DNA from 2 places in the Halopseudomonas pelagia genome. Region 2 is predicted to be linked to the other one. Evidence: predicted binding sites of a transcription regulator. Region 2 holds the regulator's gene; the other holds the start of a gene.
What was found. The regulator sigma-54, encoded in region 2, starts transcription at its own class of promoters, with help from an activator protein. The targets are predictions, from matches to a motif close to ANTGGCATNNANNTTGCTNT.
Positions count from the first base shown of each region.

Region 1: the regulator sigma-54 is predicted to act here: its motif matches at 8,819-8,838, upstream of EAO82_RS14940 (CmpA/NrtA family ABC transporter substrate-binding protein).

Region 1 covers NZ_CP033116.1:3,212,768-3,224,512, reverse strand. The annotation lists gene EAO82_RS14985 (efflux RND transporter permease subunit) at 1-1,097, shown strand, start outside; tRNA gene EAO82_RS14980 (tRNA-Asp) at 1,217-1,293, shown strand; gene EAO82_RS14975 (DUF4177 domain-containing protein) at 1,974-2,120, shown strand; gene EAO82_RS14970 (CPBP family intramembrane glutamic endopeptidase) at 2,247-2,939, shown strand; gene EAO82_RS14965 (sensor histidine kinase) at 2,964-4,280, opposite strand; gene EAO82_RS14960 (response regulator transcription factor) at 4,277-4,954, opposite strand; gene EAO82_RS14955 (hypothetical protein) at 5,299-6,126, shown strand; gene EAO82_RS14950 (hypothetical protein) at 6,123-7,283, shown strand; gene EAO82_RS14945 (nitrate regulatory protein) at 7,391-8,662, shown strand; gene EAO82_RS14940 (CmpA/NrtA family ABC transporter substrate-binding protein) at 8,972-10,306, shown strand; gene ntrB (nitrate ABC transporter permease) at 10,447-11,214, shown strand; gene EAO82_RS14930 (ABC transporter ATP-binding protein) at 11,225-11,745, shown strand, end outside.
Region 2 covers NZ_CP033116.1:1,190,229-1,201,973, reverse strand. The annotation lists gene EAO82_RS05690 (phospholipid-binding protein MlaC) at 1-6, opposite strand, end outside; gene mlaD (outer membrane lipid asymmetry maintenance protein MlaD) at 20-484, opposite strand; gene mlaE (lipid asymmetry maintenance ABC transporter permease subunit MlaE) at 504-1,286, opposite strand; gene EAO82_RS05675 (ABC transporter ATP-binding protein) at 1,286-2,101, opposite strand; gene EAO82_RS05670 (KpsF/GutQ family sugar-phosphate isomerase) at 2,412-3,383, shown strand; gene EAO82_RS05665 (KdsC family phosphatase) at 3,380-3,913, shown strand; gene lptC (LPS export ABC transporter periplasmic protein LptC) at 3,913-4,500, shown strand; gene lptA (lipopolysaccharide transport periplasmic protein LptA) at 4,487-5,020, shown strand; gene lptB (LPS export ABC transporter ATP-binding protein) at 5,017-5,742, shown strand; gene EAO82_RS05645 (RNA polymerase factor sigma-54) at 5,825-7,324, shown strand; gene hpf (ribosome hibernation-promoting factor, HPF/YfiA family) at 7,418-7,726, shown strand; gene ptsN (PTS IIA-like nitrogen regulatory protein PtsN) at 7,744-8,205, shown strand; gene rapZ (RNase adapter RapZ) at 8,209-9,063, shown strand; gene EAO82_RS05625 (HPr family phosphocarrier protein) at 9,066-9,338, shown strand; gene pmbA (metalloprotease PmbA) at 9,575-10,930, opposite strand; gene yjgA (ribosome biogenesis factor YjgA) at 11,034-11,549, shown strand; gene egtD (L-histidine N(alpha)-methyltransferase) at 11,670-11,745, shown strand, end outside.

The DNA.
Region 1 (11,745 bases), 2.0 Mb from region 2:
CGGTCGAGGTGCGGCTCTATCACCCTGACGACAACGTGCGCATAGCCGCAGCCGAACAGGTGTTTGCGCTGCTCAAGGCCAGCGAGGGCGCGGTGGATGTGCGGCATGACATCGATCTGGGTGTGCCGATGCTACGCGTGGACGTGGATGATGCCCTGGCGTCGCGTTACGGTCTGACCCGAGCAGATGTTGCTCAGGCATTGAATACCCGCAGCCTGGGTCTCACCGTGGAGCAATATCGCCAGGAGCGCGATCCTCTGCCGCTGGTGCTGCGCTCGCCGGAGGGCACGCGGCAGTCGTTGGAGCGCTTGATGTCAGCCAGCGTATTCAATGACGAGGGCGAGGCGATTCCGTTGACGGCATTGGCGCGTATCCAGCCGGGCTGGCAGCCAGCGGGTATCCGCCAACGCAACGGGGTGCGGGTGTATACCGTTACCGCGGGCCTGGAGGACGGTTACAGTTTCAGTCAGGTGCTTGATCATATGTATAGCGGGCTGGCCGAAACACCGCTGCCAGCCGGCGTGCGGCTGGAGCTGGGCGGTGACAGTGAGGGCTCCGGTGATGCCAACAGCGCGATCTTTACCACCGCGCCCGTGGGTATGCTTCTGCTGCTGTTTTTCCTGCTACTGCAGTTCAACTCCTTTCGCCGTGTCGGCATCATTTTACTCACTGTGCCCCTGGCCGCAGTGGGGGTGTTTCCGGGTCTGGTATTTTCCGGTTCACCGTTCGGCTTCCAGTCGGTGCTGGGAATTATCGCGCTGGTAGGAATTGTAGTGAACAATGCCATTGTGTTGATCGATGTGGTGGATCAACGTCTGTCAGAGGGTATGGATATCAAAGAAGCGGTCTACGAGGCGATAGTGCGTCGTACGCGGCCGATCCTGTTGACCACGGCCACGACCATCGCCGGGTTGCTGCCGCTGGCATTCTCCTCCTCCACGTTATGGCCGCCTATGGCCTGGGCGATTATCTCCGGTTTGCTCGCCTCCACGGTACTCACTTTGCTGGTTATTCCGGCGGTATGCCGCCTGGTATTGAAGGCGCCCGCGAGTTCGTCATTAGCGATTGAGGGCCATGCTCAGACATCGAATGAATAACTGCGCTAACTGCTTGACTGGCTTCGCAGAATGTTTACAATGCGCGCCTGTTCAGACGGACGGGTTAGATTGAATTGGCGCTTGCGCCAGCCAATGGACCTCAGCCGCTGTACCGATGCGCAGCGGTAGTTCAGTTGGTTAGAATACCGGCCTGTCACGCCGGGGGTCGCGGGTTCGAGTCCCGTCCGCTGCGCCATCTTGTAGAAGCCCCGAGTAGCGATACTCGGGGCTTTTTTTGTTTGAATCCCCGTTTTTCTACTCCTCCATGTTCACGCAATCTTGGCCCGCTATGTTTGTGACCTGGCGGCTCAGGCAATCTTTTGCCGGGCCGCATCACCAGCTCATTCCAAACCGGAGGTCCCAGGATGCTACACCGTCATTGTCACTCACACCGCCGATCCTTGTTGCTAGGCTTCGCTGCGCTGATATGCGCCGCCGCATTGTATGGATGCGTATCGAGTGCCGAACGGCACCAGGCGAACTTTCAGGAAGATGCCAATACATGTGCCAGTTTCGGGTCGACATATGGCTCGGCTGCTTATAACGAATGCATGCTTACGCAGCAATACCGACGCGACGTCAAGCAACGTGAGTCGCTTGAACGAACCCAGATGACCACCGAGATCGCTAGAAACGCTCAAATCATGGCTGATCGGGCGCGCAAACAACGCTGTGATCGCGATCCGGATCGAAAGGAATGCCGACAATAGAAGGGGAAAGTTTACTAACTGTCTTTCTCAGGGGCCGAATGCTTTCAGCTCTGGTAGGGCGTACCCAACTTGCGCAGTCTTATATGCAAGGTATGAGGTTTGGGAGATGGCGATACGGCCCTGGAACACCGATTGAAATTTTCAACAAAATTAGCGGGAGATACACATGCTTTGGGAATACTTAGTGATCGAAAAGACGCTCAATTCCGACAAACTGAACGAGCTAGGCGCGCAAGGGTGGGAGCTCGTCGCAGTCGTCTCACCGGGGCATTTCGTGCTGCACTACTTTTTCAAACGTCTGCTGAAAGAGTGAATTCGTTCCGTCAACTTGCTCCAGAGAGGCCTCACTGCCGCGACTCAGGTTCTGCCGAACGTCTGTAACCCAAGATGGCTGTCAGTTGCATTTCTGCACGCCGGATTCGCCTCATTGGAGTTGAATATGGAAACGATTACGAACCCCAGGCTCGATACGCCAGGTTGGCCGGAAGTCGCAGTTGGCCTCATAGCCTATGTTGTGCTGCTTGTCCCCTTGGCATTAGCCTTTGGGCTTCTTCCTCACGATCAACCCGTTCTTCTAGGCGTCATTGGGTCGACGGTGGGAGGTTTGGCTGGTACGGGCGCCTTCGCTGCGGCGGTTGGCTTGCGGATCCGGTCTCTACGGCCTTTTGGTTTCAAGCCCGTCGCCACGCGTTGGCTCATAATTGCTGCGGGGCTGGGTATCGCTGGTTACGGTCTCAATCTGATCATCCAGTCCGTCTATGTAGCCTTTTTTGGATATGACGATCCCCAGGGGATTCTGCATGCGGCAGCGCGAGGCGGTGCTCTTCCTTTCATCGCGTCTCTGATTGGCGGCGCCGTTTTCACCCCGTTCGGGGAAGAAGTCTTGTTCCGGGGAGTCGTCGCAAATGCCCTCAACCGCTACGGCTTACTGGCGGGCGTTGGTCTCAGCTCGATCATATTCGGGCTGGCGCACGGTGTGAGCGTAATCCTGCCCGTGGCAATCATGGTCGGGGCGCTGTCTGCTATTCTCTTTCGCCAAACAGGGGCCATATGGCCCTGCATCATTTTGCACGGCGTCTATAACGGCGCGAATAGCGTTGCCTCCGCGCTGAGCTTTACACCAATGCAGTGACGATACCACGCGCGATCGTCAGCGTCAGCCTGCGGTGAGATCAACTCGCACGATCGTACCGCCGCCAGCCGCGTCGAAGAGTGATACCCGCCCACCATGCCGCTCTATCACCTGCCGCACCAGATTGAGTCCAAGACCGCTTCCCGTGGAGCGTGGGCGAAGCCGGTGGAAAGGCTCGAACACGCGTTCGCGCTCCTCAGGCGGTATGCCGGGGCCGTCGTCCTCTACCTCGAACGCGGCTCCGATGACACGTACCGTGACATGGCGGCCGCCATGTTCGATTGCGTTCTGGACCAGGTTAGTCACCACACGTTCGAGAGCCGCCGCATCGCCGTGACACGGCAGCCTGTCATCGATCCGCACCTCTATGGTTCGATCGGATGCAATCAGTAGGGGAGCCAGATCCCCTACGACCCGGCGGACCAGCTCGGCGAGATCCAGCTCATCGGTTTTCATGTCGTTATCGAGTCGTTGAATGTCGAGCAGCTGCTCGGCCAATGTGGCCAATCGCTGCACGTCTGCGCCGAGGCTGCGCGTGGCCGCATGCTCCGCGCTATCCACCTTGACGCTCAGGATGGCGATGGGCGTGCGTAGTTCGTGCGCAGCCGATGCGATAAACCGCCGTTGCTGCTCGTAACCTTCATCAAGACGCTGGAGCGCTTCGTTTACCGCGCGAACGAGCGGCGCAATCTCGGTCGGCACATGTTCCTCGCTTAGCCGCCGGCCGCGCCGATCCGTATCGATCTGCTCAGCCTCTTGTGCTATGCGAGACACGCCGGCAAGCGATCGCCTCACAATCCACGGGGTCACAATGAGAGAAGTGAGGGCCAGCAACAGGAAGATCGGCAGAATGACGATGTTGGAAGCCATCAAGACAATAAAATTCAGCTCGTTGAGCTTGCCATGAGCGAGAATCGTCAGCGGCCCGGCTGCCCCGTCCTCCCTGCGAATCACCGCTGCCAAATCATATGGTGCCTGGCGATCCCGCAGTTGGGCATAGGACAAATCGCTCAGGTTGCCAATAAGTGATGAATATTGCGGGGGCACTTGCCCGAATGCGACGCTTCTGCCAGCGTCATCTTCGGACACGAACCACAAGTCGGGTGAGGTCGCGCGCAATTCCTCCAGTTCTGGCGTCATACGCACGGCAAGCTGACCATCGTCCTGACGTACTATCGCGCGGGCGATCACCGGGATGATCTGTTCGTCGGCATAGGGGCCGCCGCTGTCGATGCGGATTGCCACAGCGAGCAGGATTGCGAACGAGACCATCAGCGTGGCCAGATGAAAGATCAGCGGATAGATGATCAGCGGCCGCTTGAGGGAGGGCGGCTTTCTCACGACGACTCGCGCAGCAAGTAGCCGACGCCTCTGATCGCGTGGATTTCGATCCCCGCCCCGGTTTCCTGCAGTTTCCGCCGCAGCCGTGAGATATGCGAGTCCAGCGTATTCGACTGCACCTCGTCATCGAACCCGAAAACTGCCTGCTCAAGCGACTCGCGCAGCACCGTTCTGCCGCGTCGCTTCAACAGCGCCGCCAGCACACGCAGTTCACGGCGCGGAAGCTCCATGCGCACTCCTGCCACAGCCACTTCCTCGTTCGAGAGATCGAAGACGAGGGAGCCGGCACGGATCTCCTCACCGGCCAGGTCGGCAGGACGCCGCCGTATTGCGCGGATGCGGGCTAACATTTCGTCCAGTGCGAACGGCTTGATGAGGTAGTCATCAGCACCCTCATCGAGCCCAAGGATACGGTCAGAGACCTCACCGCGCGCGCTGAGAACGATGATGGGAAGGCCAGGATTGTTCGCACGCAGGACTGGAACGAGCGCCAGCCCTTCGCCGTCCGGCAAGGTGCGGTCCAGCAAGACCAGGTCGAAGGAGGTGAGCAGCGCCGCCTCCCGCGCGCTCGCCAACCGGTCGGCATGATCAACGATGAAGCGTTCCCGCTCCAGCGCCGCGCGTAACGTCTCAGCCAACTGAAGTTCGTCCTCGACCAGTAGAATTCTCACCATAGCACCTCGTGTCGGCGCCGCCGATCGCCAATAAACGCTGAGTATGCCCGCAATAGGTTGCGGCAACATTGCGTCACCGGCAAGGGGGTCGCTCTTGAGTTGGCGCGGCCCAGTCGGCACGGCGCAGATCGACGATAAAACCTTTATGAGTACTTCGAGCCTGATTGCCGACGATGGACGTCTCGCAATGCGAACAATAGCCTGGTTTAGCGGGCCCTTCGCCGGAAGTCGCAGCCTTTTGTTTGTGTGACTTCCGGCGTAAGAAACCCACTGGTGCTGGTACGGATGCATCCGCCAAGCCGCAGGCGTAAACTCGTCTGACCTCTCCCCGTGCGAGTGATGCATTGCAAAGCCTTTATATTCTTCAGCTCACGGCAGCTTTCTTCCTGTTCGGCTGGCGCCACTTGCCCGAGCCGTACCTGGGATGGCTGTTGCTGCCGGTCTGGGCGGTGGCTGGTTACCTTATCTTTGCCTCCAGCATCGAGGCCGCACGCCTGCGTCGCAGCGCCTGGTTGAACCAATACCTGCTGGCTGATTCGCTATGGCATGTGCGGCTGCGGGGTGGTTGGCTGCTGAATAGCTGGCATCTGCTGCTGTCAGCCGTACTGGCGCTTTTCATGCTGGTCAAACTGCTGTGGCTGAGCCCCTGGTTATGGCTGATGTTGCTGGTCGGCCTGCCACTGCTGTGGTGGCTGGACAGCAAGCTCCGCAGCAGACTGCAAAGCCATGTAAAACCGCCGTTACTCAATGCCGTGAGCCGCCGCCTGCTGGTACCGTTGGGTGCTGCGCTATTTTTGTGCGGTTATCTGCTGATGTCGCTCAGTCTCTCGCAGCCGAATATGCAAGGCATGGACTGGATCGATGCGCTGGGCAGGCATATGCAGGATAGCCAGAGCAGTCTGCCGCTGCTGGCGCTCAGTGAAAGAGCCCACCAGATACTGGAGCTGAGCGTGCAGTGGGCGCTGCAGAATACCCTGGGTGATGCTGATAACAGCGGTATCCTCGGGGTGCTGGCGTGGAGCCTGCTGTTGATCAGTGGCAGCGCCTTTATCTGGGCCTGGATGCGCATGCTTACTGGCATTGCTGCGCTTCGTAGCAAGCCCGCTGGCGTGAAGAATGCTGAGACCCAAGCCGGCCACAGGCAGGCCGCAGCTGCGCAGGAGCATCGATGAAACGCCTTTATGCAAGCCGTTGGGCCAAACCGCTGGCCATGCTGGTGATGGTAGCACTGCTATTCGCCGGCCTGACTGCGGGCGTGCGTTTGCTGCAGGAGCGGGCCAGCGACAATCAGCTGTTTGCGGTGCTGATCAACGATCAGCAACTGATCCTCGACGGCGCTACCCTGAGCCGGTTCAACACGGACCTGTCGCGCCTCAGCACTCAGCAACGCCGCCATGCGGACAGGTATATTCAGCAGTGGCTGGACCGCTGGCTGGATGACAGTTTCGCGTTGGCACATCAGGCGTTGCCCGGTTATCTCGACTGGTATTATTCGATGCCCGGTTCCTACAGTCGTCTTTACTATGCGCTGAGCGGGGATCTGGATGACTATCTGCAACGGCGCCTGAATACTCACTTACTGAAGCAGTCGGGATTGGACGCCAGGCTAGCGGCGCTGGAGTCCGAACTCGATACCGAACTTTCCCGGGTGTTGGCGGAGCAGGCAGATGTAGTGCGCCGACAGTTGCTGGGTATCTATGCCCAGCAGCAGCCTACTGCGCCTGCCAGAGAAAGAGCGATTGAGTTTAATCTGAACGTCGATGCTGCGTTGCAGCGCGGCTTCAGCCCGACAGAGGCGGACCGCCAACGCTGGCGAGTCAGTTCCCAGGCGTCCATGGTGGCTGGCACCGGCGCCTTTGTATTGCTGGCGCGCCGCGCGCTGGTGCCGAGGCTGATGGCGCTTTCATCCATGCAGGCGGCCCGTCGCGTATTGGCGGGCTTTGCCGTGCGGTTGGCGCCACGCATGGCCTTGGCGATTACGGCTGGCGGCAGCGCGGCGGCGGTTACCGCGCCCACTGGTCCCGGAGCGCTGGTGGCCGGTGGAGTGGCTTTTGTCACGGCCGCAGGCACCATTGTGATCACCGATTTTGCCCTGCTCAAGGCTGAAGAGATGCTGTTGCGCGATGAGAAGCAGCAGCAGGTCAGTGATGAGTTGCTCGCCAGTCAGGTAGCACTGCGTGAACAGCTGCGCGCACAACTGGAAGAGGCGGGCAGCGCCTCGCAGGCATTTATTCAGCAGACTTTGGCGCGCAGTTACGATCAGTCCGGTGTCGAACAGCGCTTTCATATTCTCGGTCGGCCCGCCCCGGGCTCCGCCGCCGATCGCTGACAGAGCCGAAACCGATCCCTCTTCTTTGGGCCCCTTCTTCAGGCATGAAAATTGCCTTGTTTAACCTGAGGTCTTAGCAGCTTAACCGCGTCATCTGGAGGGCAGTCATGGCGAGTGCGTTGGATTTCATGCTCGCCGCCCGGCGTAGCGAAATGCAGGGTCTACGCAGTCTGGAGCTGACCTGCGAACTGGTCGGCTGCATCGGCCGTTTGATCCATGCACTGCAACGCGAGCGCGGCTTCTCGAATATTTATCTGGGCAGCCACGAGGAGCGTTATCGCGCAGGCCTCGACGACCTGACTGCAGATAGCCAGCGCATGCAGCAACAGGTAGTTGAGTGCTTCGCCCGCATTGATCTGGAATCTGGCTGCGGGGCTGACAAGGCGCGGCTGTTCAACCATATCGCTTATGTACTGCACTATTTCGAGAGTTTCGCGGAATTACGCCGGCGGATTCGCTTGCTGCAGATTCTGCCCATGGACGCGACCCGCGCCTTTAGCCGGCCTATCAAAGGGCTGTTGAATGTGGTGTTCGAGGCAGCCGATACGGCCGTCGATCCGCAAATTACCCGCCATCTGGTGGCGCTATTCAACTTTATGCAGGGCAAGGAGCTGGCTGGGCAGGAGCGGGCGGCGGGGGTTGCCGGTTTCACGCTGGGCTATTTCGATCCTGCAGCGCAGGCGCATCTGCGCTTTCTGGAGGACGCGCAAAAGCGCTGCTTCGAGATTTTCAATGACTATGCAGAGCCGGGCCTGCGCCGGCTATGGCGCAACTTACGCGCTGATCAGACGGTCGTGGAGTTGGCTAGACTTAGGCAGGTTGCCCTGCGCTCTTCGCAGGCGTCACCCATTGCCCCTGCGCTGGCGGAGATCTGGTTCGAGCTGGCCAGCCAACGCATTGATGTGATGAAACAACTCGAAGATCAGATGACCGAGCACCTGCACAGCCAGTGTCAGCGCAAGATCCTTCAAGCCCAATCGGATCTGGATAACCATCGAGCGTTGTTGAAACGCCTGGCTAGCCTTGATGAAGACGCCAGCCTCTTGGCCACCCGGGTTTTCAATCTGCAGTCAACCGATCTGGATGCGTCGGATTCCCTGGGAGGCCAGCTCAATCGCTCGGTGATGGATGTGTTGCATGCCCAGAACCTGCGTTTGCAGGCGTTAGGCGTCGAGCTTGAAGAGGCCCGCCGGTCGTTGAACGAGCGCAAGCTGATTGATCGCGCCAAGGCGCTGTTGATGAAGCAGCACGGGCTCACCGAAGACGCGGCCTATCGCATGTTGCAGAACGCGGCCATGGAGCGCAGCCAGCGACTGGCTGATGTGGCGCAGCATCTGCTCAATTACGCCGAGCTGCTGCAGGGCAAAGCGAAGCTCTGATTGCACGGTGCTCCCCGCCACCGAAACGCACCTGCTCAGCGCATTCGCAACCCGCTCGCCCCGTTACTGTGCGAGCGCCCCGGCACTTTCAGCGACTAGCCCAGCCATCAACCTCTTCGATAACCAGAAGTCTTTGTTTTTGCAATGATTCAGATTTTTGGCACGCATTCTGCTTTATACCGGTAGGCCTGAGTTATCGACTGGCCTCTACATATGAATATGGGCAACGGCGTCCACCCGAGTTTCGAGCTATTTATCGAAACCTGCGTGTACGCCGTTTTTTTTGTGCTTTTTTCAGGGGATTGAGCAATGGATGACAACACCACCAAGGACGCCAAAGGCGCTCCGAGCATGATCAAGCGTCGGGACTTTCTCAAGTACTCCATAGCGGCTGTCAGTGGTGCTGCGCTGTTCAGTTCCTTGCCGCCTGGCATGCGCACAGCGGCTTGGGCCGCCGGCAGCGATGGGGTGGAAACCACCAAGGCGAAATTGGGCTTTATTGCTCTGACTGACGCGGCGCCGCTGTTTGTAGCCGATGAAAAAGGCTTCTTCGCCAAGCACGGCATGACCGATGTAGAGGTGCTCAAGCAGTCTTCCTGGGGCACCACGCGGGACAATCTGGTGCTGGGCTCGGCGCGTAACGGCATCGACGGCGCACACATCCTCACGCCCATGCCGTATCTGATCACCACCGGGGCGATGACCGCGAACAATATCCCCACGCCCATGTATATTCTCGCCCGTCTGAATCTGGGCGGGCAGTGCATATCGGTAGGGCAGGAATACGCAAACCTGAAGCTGGGCGTGGACAGCCAGCCATTCAAGGCGGCGCTTGAGGCGAAAAAAGCCACTGGCAAGCCGGTCAGCGCAGCAATGACCTTTCCCGGCGGTACTCATGATCTGTGGATGCGCTATTGGCTGGCAGCGGGCGGCATCGATCCGAACAGCGACATTTCCACCATCGTCGTGCCCCCGGCGCAGATGGTCGCCAACATGAAGGTCGGCAGCATGGATACCTTCTGCGTCTGCGAGCCGTGGAACGAGCAGTTGATCAACCAGAAGATCGGCTATACCGCGCTGACCACCAGCGAGTTGTGGCATAACCACCCGGAGAAGGCGCTGGGCATGCGCGCCGACTGGGTAGATGCCAACCCCAATGCCGCCCAGGCATTGATCAAGGCGGTGATGGAAGCGCAGATGTTCTGCGAAGACCCGGCCAACCGCGAAGAAGTGGCGAAGATCTGCTCCAAGCGCCGCTGGATCAATGCACCGTTCAACGACGTGGTTGAACGCATGAAGGGCAACTTCGACTACGGCAACGGCAAGGTGGTCGAGAACAGCGACAACCAGATGCGCTATTGGAAGGACAACGCCTCTTATCCGTACAAGAGCCATGACAAGTGGTTTATCACCGAAGATATCCGCTGGGGTTATCTGCCGCAGGATCTGGACATGGACGCGCTGGTCGACAAGGTCAACCGCGAGGATCTCTGGCGGGCAGCCGCGACCAGCCTTGGCGTACCGGCGGAGCAGATCCCCACGTCCACGTCCCGTGGCGTCGAAACCTTTTTCGATGGCAAGACCTTCGACCCGGAAAACCCCATGGCCTACCTGGATAGCCTGGCTATCAAGGCCATGAGCTGAACATGACGTCAGATTCAATGAGGGGCTTGCCCATGAACGCCAATGTAAAGATTGATGCCGCTAATGCGCTGGAGCTAAAGCCGGACCCGCGGCATAACGTCGAACTGCCGGCCTGGCTGCAGCATTACGGGGGGATTTTCATGCGCCAGGTGCTGCCACCGCTGATCTTCACCGCGGTGCTGCTGATCATCTGGCAGATGCTCTGTTCCATGGAAGGTAGCGCGTTGCCGCCGCCTACCCAGGTGGTGACCGATACCTGGGAGCTGATCATCGACCCGTTCTATGACAATGGCGGCAACGATGTGGGCATGGCCTGGCAGATTCTCGCCAGCCTTGAGCGGGTTGCCTACGGCTATATGCTCGCGGTGGTGGTGGGCATCAGTCTGGGTGTGCTGGTCGGGCAGTCGACCTGGGCCATGCGCGGTCTGGATCCGGTGTTCCAGGTGCTGCGTACCGTGCCGCCGCTGGCCTGGCTGCCGCTGTCACTGGCGGGTTTTCAGGACAGTAACCCCTCGGCGATCTTCGTCATCTTCATCACCGCGATCTGGCCGATCATCATCAATACCTCGGTGGGCGTGCGCAATATCCCAGAAGATTACCGCAACGTTGCCCGGGTGCTGCGGCTGAATGGATTCGAGTACTTCGGCAAGATCATGTTGCCTGCGGCCGCGCCCTATATCTTCTCCGGGTTGCGTATCGGTGTGGGTCTGTCCTGGCTGGCGATCGTCGCAGCGGAAATGCTGATTGGCGGCGTAGGCATAGGTTTCTTTATCTGGGATGCGTGGAACGCGTCGCTGATCAGCGACATCATCCTGGCCCTGATCTACGTCGGCGTGGTGGGATTCTTCCTGGATCGCCTGGTGGCCTGGATTGGTCGCCTGGTTACCCGCGGCACCTCAGCCAGTTAAGGAGCAGCATATGAGTCGTTATCTGAATATCGAAAAAGTCTCCAAGACCTTCACCACCGGCAAGATGTCCACCGAGGTGCTGGTGGATATCAACCTGAGTGTGGCGCGGGGCGAATACATTTCCATCATCGGCCACTCCGGCTGCGGCAAGTCCACAGTGCTGAATATCGTGGCCGGCCTGATGGATTCCACCTCCGGCGCGGTGATTCTGGATGGCAAGGAAGTCAGCGATCCAGGCCCGGACCGTAGCATGGTATTCCAGAATCATTCCCTGCTGCCCTGGCTGACGGTGTATCAGAACGTCGCCATCGCGGTGAACAAGGTCTGGCGCAGCAAGAACGCCAAGGAAAAGGACGAATGGGTGCGGCACAATTTGAACATGGTGCATATGAGCCACGCGCTGGACAAACTGCCGAGCGAAATCTCCGGCGGCATGAAGCAGCGTGTCGGTATCGCCCGCGCATTGGCCATGGAACCCAAGGTGCTGTTGCTGGATGAGCCCTTCGGCGCGCTGGATGCATTGACCCGCGC
Region 2 (11,745 bases):
ACGCATAGTGAATCTCCGATTAATCTTCTTTGCTGACGGTATTGAGCAGGAAACGTCCAATCAGTTCCTCAAGCACCAGTGCTGACTGGGTATCGTAGATCTGATCCCCGTCTGCCAGCATGGTCTCCTCGCCGCCGACGCTGATACCGACATATTTTTCACCGAGCAGCCCAGCCGTCAGGATGGAGGCGGTGCTGTCCGATGGCAGGGTATTGATGTTGTCGTTGATGGCCATCTCGACCTTGCCGGTGTAGCGATTCTTGTCAAATTCGATGCCCGTGACCTGGCCGATGGTGACACCGGCCATGGTGACCTTGGCGCGCGAGGTCAGCCCCGCCACGTTGTCAAAATGAGCATAGACCTTGTAGCTGTCAGTCGAGGCGCTCATGGTCAGGCCGCTGACACGCAATGCCAGCACCAGCAAGGCCAGGATGCCAATCAGGATGAACAGACCAACAGTTAATTCGAGTGTACGGGTACGCATGTTCGGTTTCCTTGGCTGATCAGAACATCAACGCGGTAAGAATGAAATCCAGGCCGAGAACAGCCAGTGACGCATAGACTACGGTGCGGGTCGTCGCACGACTTATACCCTCGGAGGTAGGCTCGCAGTCATAGCCCTGGAACACCGCGATCCAGGTCACCACAAAAGCAAACACCACGGACTTGATCAGCCCGTTGACCACATCATCCGAGAAGGTCACGGAGTTCTGCATATTGGCCCAGTAGGAGCCGGAATACACACCCAGCCAGTCCACTGCGACCATCGCACCACCCCAGATACCCACCACGCAGAAAATCATTGCCAGCAGCGGCATGGAGATAAAGCCGGCCCACAACCGCGGCGCAATCACATACTTGAGCGGATCGACGCCGATCATTTCCAGGCTGGACAGCTGCTCGGTGGCCTTCATCAAGCCAATCTCGGCGGTCAAGGCCGAGCCAGCACGACCGGCGAACAACAGCGCAGTCACCACCGGCCCCAGCTCCCGCAGCAACGTCAGGGCAACCATCTGCCCCACGGCCTGTTCCGAACCGTAAGTGCTCAGAATGTTGAAGCCCTGCAGGGCGAGCACCATACCAATAAACAGGCCGGACACAATAATAATCGCCAGCGACAATACGCCGACCGCATACAGCTGCTTGAGCAACAGCGTCCAGCCGCTGCCAAAATTCGAGCGCCCGCACAGGGCCTGAAACAAGAACACGCCGGAGCGGCCCAGCGCCGCCAGCACATTCAGCCCCGAGGCCCCCATCAGCGCCACTCTGTCAGTCAGGGTTCGCATTATTGGCTCTTCCCTTTGAGCAGATCGTCCATAAAGGACGGCGCAGGATAATGGAAAGGCACAGGGCCGTCAGGCTCGCCGAGCATGAACTGGCGAATACGCGGATTGTCCGAATGCATCAGATCGTCCGGCTTGCCGTGCCCGAGCACCTGGCCGTCACCTACTACATATAGATAGTCGGCAATGCTTGCCGTCTCGGCCAGGTCATGCGACACCACGATGCTGGTCAAACCCAGCGCGTCGTTGAGCAAGCGAATCAGCCGCACCAGCACACCCATGGAAATAGGATCCTGGCCAACGAAAGGCTCGTCATACATCATCAGTTCGGGATCCAGTGCAATGGCTCGAGCCAGGGCAACACGGCGCTTCATACCACCGGACAGCTCGTCCGGCATCAGCGCATGGGCACCGCGCAGGCCCACGGCCTGCAACTTGAGCAGCACGATATCGCGGATCAGCTCTTCGCTAAGATCAGTGTGCACGCGCAGCGGAAAGGCGACGTTTTCGAACACCGACAGATCAGTAAAGAGCGCGCCGCTCTGGAACAGCATGCCCATATGCTGACGAGCCTCGAACAAGGCCTCGCGCTTGAGCTGCGGAATATTCTGGCCATTGACCAGCACTTCGCCGCTTTCCGGGCGCAGTTGCGCACCGATCAGGCGCAGCAGCGTGGTCTTGCCGCAACCGCTGGGACCCATGATCCCGGTCACCTTACCGCGGGGTATGCGAATATCCACCCCATCAAAAATAAGGCGGTCGTCGCGCCTGAAAGTTACCTTTTTCAGGTCAACGATATAGTCTGAAGAGTCGGTCATAAATGAATCAGGCTTCTCGGAGCTGCCATACTGCGGCGGGCAATTTGAACGCGCTAATATATCAGTTTGCGTTAGGCAGCCCAAGTAACCGTCGAACAATTGGTTGCTTAGGCAATATCTGCTAATCAATTGGGCGCGCGGATCAAGCGCCCACTGCTGGAATGGGCTAGTGACAACCCCCTGGCAATAACCCAAGGGAACGTCAGGGCGCTGAGGCCCTCCAAGTTGACATAGCGCTGCCACCCTCACTGGTGAGTTGGGCGGCACAAGGCGCTATACTAGCCAGTCAGACCATCACTCAAGATACTTCATGCCTGATTTCAACTACATAGCTTCTGCCCGCCGCACCATCGAGATGGAGCGCGATGCCGTCAACAGTCTGCTGGAGCGGCTGGACCACCATTTTGATGCCGCTTGTACGGCGCTGATGGCCTGTACCGGGCGGGTGGTGGTCACCGGCATGGGCAAATCCGGACATGTAGGCAAGAAGATCGCCGCCACCCTGGCCAGCACCGGCACCCCGGCATTTTTTGTTCATCCTGGCGAGGCCAGCCATGGCGACATGGGTATGATTACCCGTCAGGATGTGGTTATCGCTCTGTCCAACTCCGGCAACACTGCTGAAGTGGTCACCTTGCTGCCACTGCTCAAGCGCCTGGGGGTGCCGCTGATCAGCATTACCGGCAACCCGGATTCGATCATGGCCCGTTCGGCGCTCGCTAACCTGCACACCGGCGTAGAGCAGGAAGCCTGCCCGCTCAATCTGGCCCCCACCTCCAGCACCACTACCGCGCTGGTAATGGGCGACGCCCTGGCCATTGCGCTGCTGGAAGCGCGGGGCTTCAGTGCCGAAGATTTCGCCTTTTCCCATCCAGGCGGCACGCTTGGAAGGCGGCTGTTGCTGTTGGTAGATGACATCATGCATGGCGAGGCAACCATGCCGCTGGTAAGCCCGTCGACCTCATTACGCGACGCCCTGCTGGAAATGACTCGCAAGGGGCTGGGGCTGACCGGCATTGCCGATGAAGAAGGACGCCTGGTCGGCATCTTTACCGATGGCGATTTGCGTCGCACGCTGGATCAAAGCATTGATATACGCACTGCCGGCATTGCCGAGGTAATGACCCGTAACTGCAAGACCGTGCAACAGGGCATACTCGCCGCAGAAGCGTTGAAGGTCATGGAAGACGGCAAGATCAGCGGCCTTTTCGTCGTCGACGAGCAGCATCGCCCGGTCGGCGCCCTCAATATGCATGACCTTTTACGCGCAGGAGTTGTATGAGCGGACCAGACCAGCAATTGCTTGAGCGCGCCAGAGCCATCCGTCTGGCCATTTTTGATGTGGACGGTGTACTCACTGACGGGCGCTTGTACTTCATGCCCGATGGCACCGAGTTCAAATCCTTCAACACCCTGGACGGACACGGCATCAAGATGTTGATGGCATCGGGGGTGGAAGTTGCCATTATCAGCGGCCGTTCGTCGCCGCTGGTGGAAAAGCGCGCCGCCAACCTGGGCATTCGTCACCTGATTCAAGGCCGCGAAGACAAGCTCAATGCTCTGGCCGAGCTGCGCAACGTGCTGGACTTTGAGCTGGAGCAGATTGCCTTTCTGGGCGACGACCTGCCAGATCTGCCGGTGATGCGTCGCGTTGGCCTGGGTATAGCCGTCGCCAGCGCTGATTCTTTCGTCCGTGAGCATGCGCACGGCATTACCGAAGCATCAGGCGGAGCTGGTGCAGCGCGCGAGTTCTGCGAACTGATCATGTACGCGCAGGGTTCGCTTGATAACGCCCGGGCAGCCTACCTCTGATGCCGACTATTCCGAAAATTCCGCGCTATCTGCTGACTGCCGGCTTTATTGGCCTGGCGGTGGTGCTAGGCCTGTCGATCGGTTATTTCAATATCCGGCCGGCCAGCTTCAATGACAGCCTGACCATCAGCGATCCCAATCAGCCGGACTTCTTCATGGAAAACAATCGCATACTCATGCTCAACGAGCAGGGTACGCCGGCCTATGAACTGACCAGCGTCCGCGCCACCCATCAAGCCGACGACGACAGCACCAAGCTGGAGAGTCCGCGGTTGATTTTTTACCGGGCGGAGGACGGTGAGCCCTGGCTGTTGGAAGCAGAGCACGGCGTCGTTACGCAGGCAGGCGATCAGGTTGAACTGACCGATAATGTCTTGCTGCAGAGCCAGAATCCCGCCCAAACCGACCGACGCATGACGACACAGGCGCTGACGCTGTTTCCCGCGCGAAATTATGCCGAAACCGCACAAAGCGTTAGAATCGAAAACGCCGGCAACGTGACCAACGCTGTCGGCATGCAGGTTTATCTTAACGACGGCCGCCTAGAGCTGCTGTCCACCGTAAGGGGTCAACATGAGGTGCGTTAAATCCCTGGGCCTCGCGGCCCTGGTACTGGGGCTGGGAATGTCCGCGGCAGTGTTTGCCGCCGACCGTGACCAACCCATCCGCATTCAGGCCAACAGCGCGACGCTGGATGACCGCAGCAACACCGCCATTTACACCGGTAATGTCATCATCACCCAAGGCAGCATGCGCCTGACCGGCAACCGGGTGACGCTGAACACCGACGCCGAGGGCGCGGTGAGCAAGATTGTCAGCCAGGGCACACCTGCGACTTACAAGCAGACGCCCGAAGGCGGCTCGCCAGTGGATTCCCGCGGCCAGACTATTGAATATCTGGCCGATGCCGACCGCGTAGTGCTGATCGACGAGGCCTTTCTGGAGCAGGACGGCAATACCTTTCAGGGTGAATACATCAGCTATGACATCACCCGCGAGGTGGTGGACGCCGGCCGCGCCAACAGCGACGGCGGCACTGGTGGCGAGCAGGACCGGATCGAAATCCTCATCCAGCCACGCAAACGCACTGAACCGGCCAACCCATGACCACACTGGAAGCGCGTCACCTGGCCAAAGCCTATAAATCCCGCAAAGTCGTACGGGATGTATCGGTCTCCATCAACAGCGGCGAAGTGGTCGGTCTGCTCGGGCCCAACGGGGCAGGCAAAACCACGTGCTTCTACATGATTGTCGGCTTGGTCAAAGCTGACGAAGGCAATATTCTGGTCAACGGCGTGGATGTGACCAAGCTGCCCATGCACGGTCGGGCACGCCAGGGTATCGGCTACCTGCCTCAGGAAGCCTCCATTTTTCGCAAGCTCAGCGTCGCCGATAACATCATGGCGATCCTGGAAACCCGCAAAGACCTGAACAAGCAAGGCCGCGCGGACGCGCTGGAGTCGCTATTGCGTGAATTCCACATCCATCACCTGGCCAACAGTCTGGGTATGAGCCTGTCCGGTGGCGAACGCCGCCGCGCGGAGATCGCTCGCGCTCTGGCCACCGAACCCAAGTTCATTCTGCTGGATGAACCTTTCGCCGGCGTTGATCCGATATCGGTCAACGATATCAAACAGATTATCCAGCACCTGAAAAGCAAGGGCATCGGTGTACTCATCACCGATCATAATGTGCGAGAAACACTGGATATCTGCGACAAAGCCTATATCGTCAACGACGGGCATATCATTGCCGAAGGCGACGCTGAAACCGTCCTGGCCAACCAGACGGTGAAAGACGTGTATCTGGGGCACGCCTTCCGCCTGTAGATATTCAACCGACCATGCATGCTAAAATTCTGTCGATTAACGCTATCGATTTAACATTGCGCACAAGGTAATACGCTCAAACATGAAACCATCGCTCGCCCTCAAGATGGGGCAGCAGCTGACGATGACGCCGCAGCTGCAGCAAGCCATCCGACTGTTGCAGCTATCCAGTCTGGACCTCCAGCAAGAGGTCCAGGAGGCGTTGGAAGCCAATCCCATGCTGGAGATGGCTGATGAAGGCGATGATGATTTCTCTCCGAGCCAGGAAAATGGCTTGGACAAGGATGACGCGCCGGCGGTCACCATCCCGGAACCGGTGGCGATGGACGCGATTGAGCAACACAGTCAGGCCGAAGAAGAAGGCAACTGGAACGAGCAGATCCCCAGTGAGCTGCCGGTGGACACGCAATGGGATGACGTATACCAGACCTCAGCCAGCTCGCTACCCAGCCAGGATGACGACGAGTGGGACTTTACCGCCCGCACCGGCTCTGGCGAGACATTGCAAAGCCATCTGGAATGGCAGCTCAACCTGATTCCGCTGTCGGAAACCGATCAGTTGATAGCGCTGTCGTTGATCGATGCGATCAACGCCGACGGCTATCTGGAAGAGTCCCTGGAGGAGATTCTTGCCTCGCTCGATCCCGAGCTGGAAGTCGAGCTGGATGAAGTAGAGATGGTTCTGCACCGCATTCAGCAGTTCGAACCTCTGGGTGTCGGCGCGCGCAACCTCAGTGAATGCCTCTATCTGCAACTGCGCCAGCTTCCCAAGGACACCCCCCTGCTCGAACAGGCGCAGAAGATCGTCAAGGATCACCTGGAACTGCTCGGCAGCCGCGATTTTACTCAACTGATGCGCCGGACCCGGCTGAAGGAAGAGCAACTGAGCCGCGCGATCAGCCTGATACAGACGCTCAATCCGCGCCCTGGCTCGGAAATCGCCTCGGGCGAGCCCGAATATGTGATTCCCGATGTGATCGTGCACCGTGACAACAAGCGCTGGATTGTCGAGCTGAACCAGGAGTCAGTACCCAAGGTGCGGGTGAACAATCATTACGCCTCCATGGTCCGCCGCGCGGATGCCAGCCAGGACAACACTTACCTGCGTAATCATTTGCAGGAAGCACGCTGGTTCATCAAGAGCTTGCAAAGCCGCAACGAAACACTGATGAAAGTCGCCACGCAGATCGTCGAGCATCAGCGCGGCTTCCTGGAGCATGGCGAAGAAGCGATGAAACCCCTGGTGCTGCACGATATCGCCGAGGCGGTGGGCATGCACGAGTCGACCATTTCGCGCGTAACGACGCAGAAATACATGCATACCCCACGCGGCATCTTCGAGCTAAAATACTTTTTCTCCAGCCATGTCGGCACCGCAGAAGGCGGTGAATTCTCCTCCACCGCCATCCGCGCGCTGATCAAAAAGCTGGTGGCAGCAGAAAACCCGAAGAAACCATTGAGCGATAGCAAGATCGCTGGTTTACTGGAAGAACAGGGCATCGATGTGGCCCGCAGAACCATCGCCAAATACCGCGAGTCGCTCAACATCGCCCCTTCGAGCGAACGCAAACGGCTGGTCTAGCCAGCATGCAATAACGATTTTAGTGATAGCAGGTGGCACCATAGGGAGCCAAGCACGGTTCCCTGTTACTCCAAGCCAATCAGGAGAAGTCGTATGCAACTGAACCTTAGCGGTCATCAACTGGACATCACCGATGCATTGCGCGATTACGTCAACGAGAAAATGTCACGTCTCGAGCGACACTTCGACAAGATAACCAACGTACAAGTCACCCTGGAAGTTGAAAAGCTGCGCCAGAAGGCCGAAGCTACACTCCACGTGGCCGGGGGCGAAGTAGTCGCCAATGCCGAGCATACGGATATGTATGCAGCCATAGATTTACTGACGGACAAGCTTGATCGTCAACTGATCAAGTACAAGGAAAAGAACCTGAATCGCCAGCAAGGCGTCAACGACCGTTAAGGCAGACTCTCCGCATCATTATGCAAATTGATCACATACTCACCCCCGAGCGCACCTTTGCCGGTGTGCAGGGGGTTTCAAAAAAGCGCGTTCTGGAGCTGATTGGCAAACTGGTCGCCCAGCATAGCCATCTTGATCCCGACAGCATTTATGAAAGCCTCATCGCCCGTGAAAAACTGGGCTCCACCGGCTTCGGCAATGGTATCGCCATTCCGCACTGCCGCCTGGAGGGCTGTCACAAGGCTGTTGGCGCGTTATTGCAACTCGAATCCAAAATCGACTATGACGCCCTTGATGGCGAGCCCGTCGACCTGATTTTTGTGTTGCTGGTGCCGCTTGAGGCTACCGAGCAGCATTTGCAGATTCTCAAGATGCTTGCCGGCAAGCTGGATCAGTCTAGCTTGCGCGAAGCCCTGCGCAACGCACCGGACGCCGAGAGTCTGTACCGCATCATGACCAGCGAAGACGACGGGAGCTGACCCATGCGTCTGGTTGTCGTCAGCGGACGCTCTGGATCCGGCAAGAGTACAGCTCTGCATCTGCTGGAAGACAACGGCTATTACTGCATAGACAACCTGCCTGCTGGCTTGCTGCCGGAGCTGGCCAAGCAGGTTAATAATACCGGTTTGAATCTGCCCAAAGTCGCCATCAGTATCGACGCACGGAATCTGCCCAGTGATCTGGAGCGTTTTCCCGAGCTGCTGCAGCAGGTGCGTGAAGCCGGCGTTCAATGCGACATTCTGTTTCTAGCCGCTACTGATGAAGTACTGATCAAGCGTTTCTCGGAAACCCGACGCAAACACCCGCTGACCAATGGTACGCATTCGCTGGGAGAGGCACTGGCCGCAGAATTACGTTTACTTGAGCCGATCATTGATCTGGCCGGCCTGAAGATCGATACCAGCCATCTCAACCTGTATCAGCTGCGGGACTTGCTGAAGCAGCGTTTGCTGGGCAGCCAGTCCCACGGCACCTCAGTGATGATCCAGTCTTTTGGCTTCAAGCGCGGCGTTCCAGTCGACTCCGACCTGGTATTTGACGTGCGCTGCCTGCCCAATCCCTACTGGAAAGCCGAGTTGAGGCCCTATTCTGGCCGTGACCCGCAAATTTGCGATTACCTGCAAGCCCAGCCCGAAGTGCAGGAAATGTATGACGATATTCACCAGTTCCTGAGTAAATGGCTGCCCCGCTACGCGGCGGGCGAACGCAGCTACATGACCATTTCCATCGGTTGCACTGGCGGTCATCACCGCTCGGTTTACCTGACCGAACGATTGGTCAAGGAACTGTCCACAAGCATCCCGAACCTGCTGATCCGCCACCGCGACCTGCCCTGACGATGCCAACGACCCGCGTACAAATCATCAACAAACTCGGCCTGCATGCCCGCGCCGCCGCAAAATTCGTCGGCGTGGCCAACCGCTATGGCTGTCAGGTGAAAATCGGCGGAAACGAAGAAGAATTGGTCGACGGCAAAAGCATCATGCAAGTGATGATGCTGGCCGCAAGTAAAGGCTCGGAAGTCTGTATCAGCTGCGAAGGCGAAGAAGCGGATCAAGCCATGGAGGAACTATTGGCCTTGATCGAGGATTATTTCGGCGAGGGGGAGTAGCGCAAGCTGCAAGCTGCAAAATGGTAACCGGCACCCAGCTATCCCACAACCCGCCCAGTCATTCCCGCCGATCCCCCGTCATTCCGCTGATCCCCCGTCATTCCCGCCGCCCCCCCGTCATTCCCGCGCAGGCGGGAATCCAAGCGGACCAAAAACCAAACCCAGAACTCTCAAACCCCTGGCTTTACTTGCCGCTTGCCGCTTGCAGCGTGCAACTTGAAGCTTGCCGCTGCGTCTCACTCCCCTCCCACCGTCATGCCGTCTACCAGCCAGCTGCCGGTCAGATTATTACCGCGACGCTCAATATCCGAGCCGACACAGCGCAAATTGGCGAACATGTCTTTCAGATTGCCGGCGATAGTCACTTCCTGCACCGGGAACTGGATTTCGCCATTCTCCACCCAGAAGCCCCCAGCACCGCGTGAATAGTCACCGGTCACCCCGTTGATGCCCTGCCCCATCAATTCGGTCACCAACAGCCCGGTGCCCATTTCCTTGAGCAGCGCCGGTAAATCGCCGGCGTTGCTGGTCACGTGCAGGTTGTGCACGCCCCCCGCATTTGCGGTACTCGGCAAATTGAGCTTGCGCCCGGAGTAGGTGCCCAGGACCCAGCTACGCAACACGCCCTGATCAACGAACGCCTGTTCGCGAGTCGCCAGACCGTCACCATCAAACGCGGAGCTGCCGAGAGCACGGGGCATATAGGGCCGCTCGTCGATGGTTACCCAGTCAGGAAATATCGGCTGACCCATGGCATCCAGCAAAAAAGTCGATTGCCGGTAGACTGCGCCGCCAGCAATCGCACCAATCAAATGTCCCAGCAGCCCCGAAGCCTGATCTGCGGCGAACAAGACCGGGACTTTGGCGGTTTTGACTGTGCGCGTACCTAACCGTGCCAGCGTGCGCTGCGCCGCCTTGCGACCCAGAGCCTCGGCACTCGGCAGATTGGCCGCCAAACGGTCAACACCATACCAATAGTCGCGCTGCATACCCTGATCCGATGCCACGATCATCACCGCCGAAGCACTATGCCGAGTGCCCAGCGAACTGCCGATAAAACCATTGCTGTTGCCATAAACCCGGCAGCCTTGCTGGGTGCTGATATTGGCACTGTCGCTGGTCAACCGCGGGTCCATCTCCAGCGCGGCGTTCTCACACACCAGAGCCCGCTCGATAGCCTGCTCGGCACTCAACGCCCAGGGATGATAGAGATCCAGATCCGGCAATTCAGTGGCCATCAACTGGGGATCGGCGAGCCCTGCGAAACTGTCTTCGGAGGCATGCTGGGCGATGCCCAGCGCAGCTTCGATAGCCGAGCGAATGGCTTCGTCCGAGGTGTCGGAGGTGCTCGCCGAGCCTTTACGTTGCCCTGCGTATAGTGTGATCGCAAAGCCCTGGTCGCGATTGAACTCGACGGTTTCAACCTCTCCCTGACGCACGCCCACTGACAGGCCAGTATTCTGACTGACACCCACCTCACAGGCGGTCGCGCCCTGGCGACGCGATTCGTCCAGAATAAAGGCAACCCGTTGCTCCAATTCGGCGCGCAGGATTTCGGGGTCTTCGAGTTGGGCTGGTTGAATCTGGCTCATGTAATCTCCTCTAAGGCAGGCATTGTACCTCGGACAGCGCTGCTGTGAACGGGTATCATGGCGCATTGAAACGTACCCGCAGCCGGGCCGCAACGAGGTGACCATGACAGAGTTTTACGACGACGAACAGTACGAGGAAGGCATCAGCAAAACTCAGGTCAAGCGCGAGCTGCAAGAGATGCGCGATCTGGGCCGCCGCCTGGTCGAACTCAAGCCGGCCCAGCTACAGAAACTCGAGCTGACCGAAGAACTGCGCGTTGCCCTTGAAGAAGCACACCGGCACACCGCCCGCGGCGCGCTCAAGCGCCATCTGAGTTTTGTCGGCAAGCTGATGAAGGATCAGGACGTAGACGCCATTCGCGCTTATATCGACCGGCTGGACAGCAGTACTCAGGCGCACGCTCAGCATTTTCATCAAATGGAGCGCTGGCGCGATCGGTTGCTGACCGGCAGTGCAGAAGAGCAGCAAGCCTTTATGAGCGCCTACCCGCAAACCGAGCGCCAGACGCTGCGGCAACTGGTGCGCCAGGCCAGCAAGGAAGCCGCCGAAAACAAGCCGCCAGCCGCTGCACGCAAGTTGTTCAAGCTGATCCGCGAGACCGTGGAAGCGGATATGTAATGACCCTCTGGGCTGCTGCCTGCTAGCCGAACGGTACGACCTGTCGTCCGATCGGTTGGCAAAAGCACGGACCTACTGCTAGCTTTCAGATTCTGAGCCCACAATGCACAGGATCTGACCGTGACCCCAGCCCTCGCCGTGCCACGTCTGGAAAATACCCTGGTGGAAGATCACACCAGGGAGCATCAACTCCTCC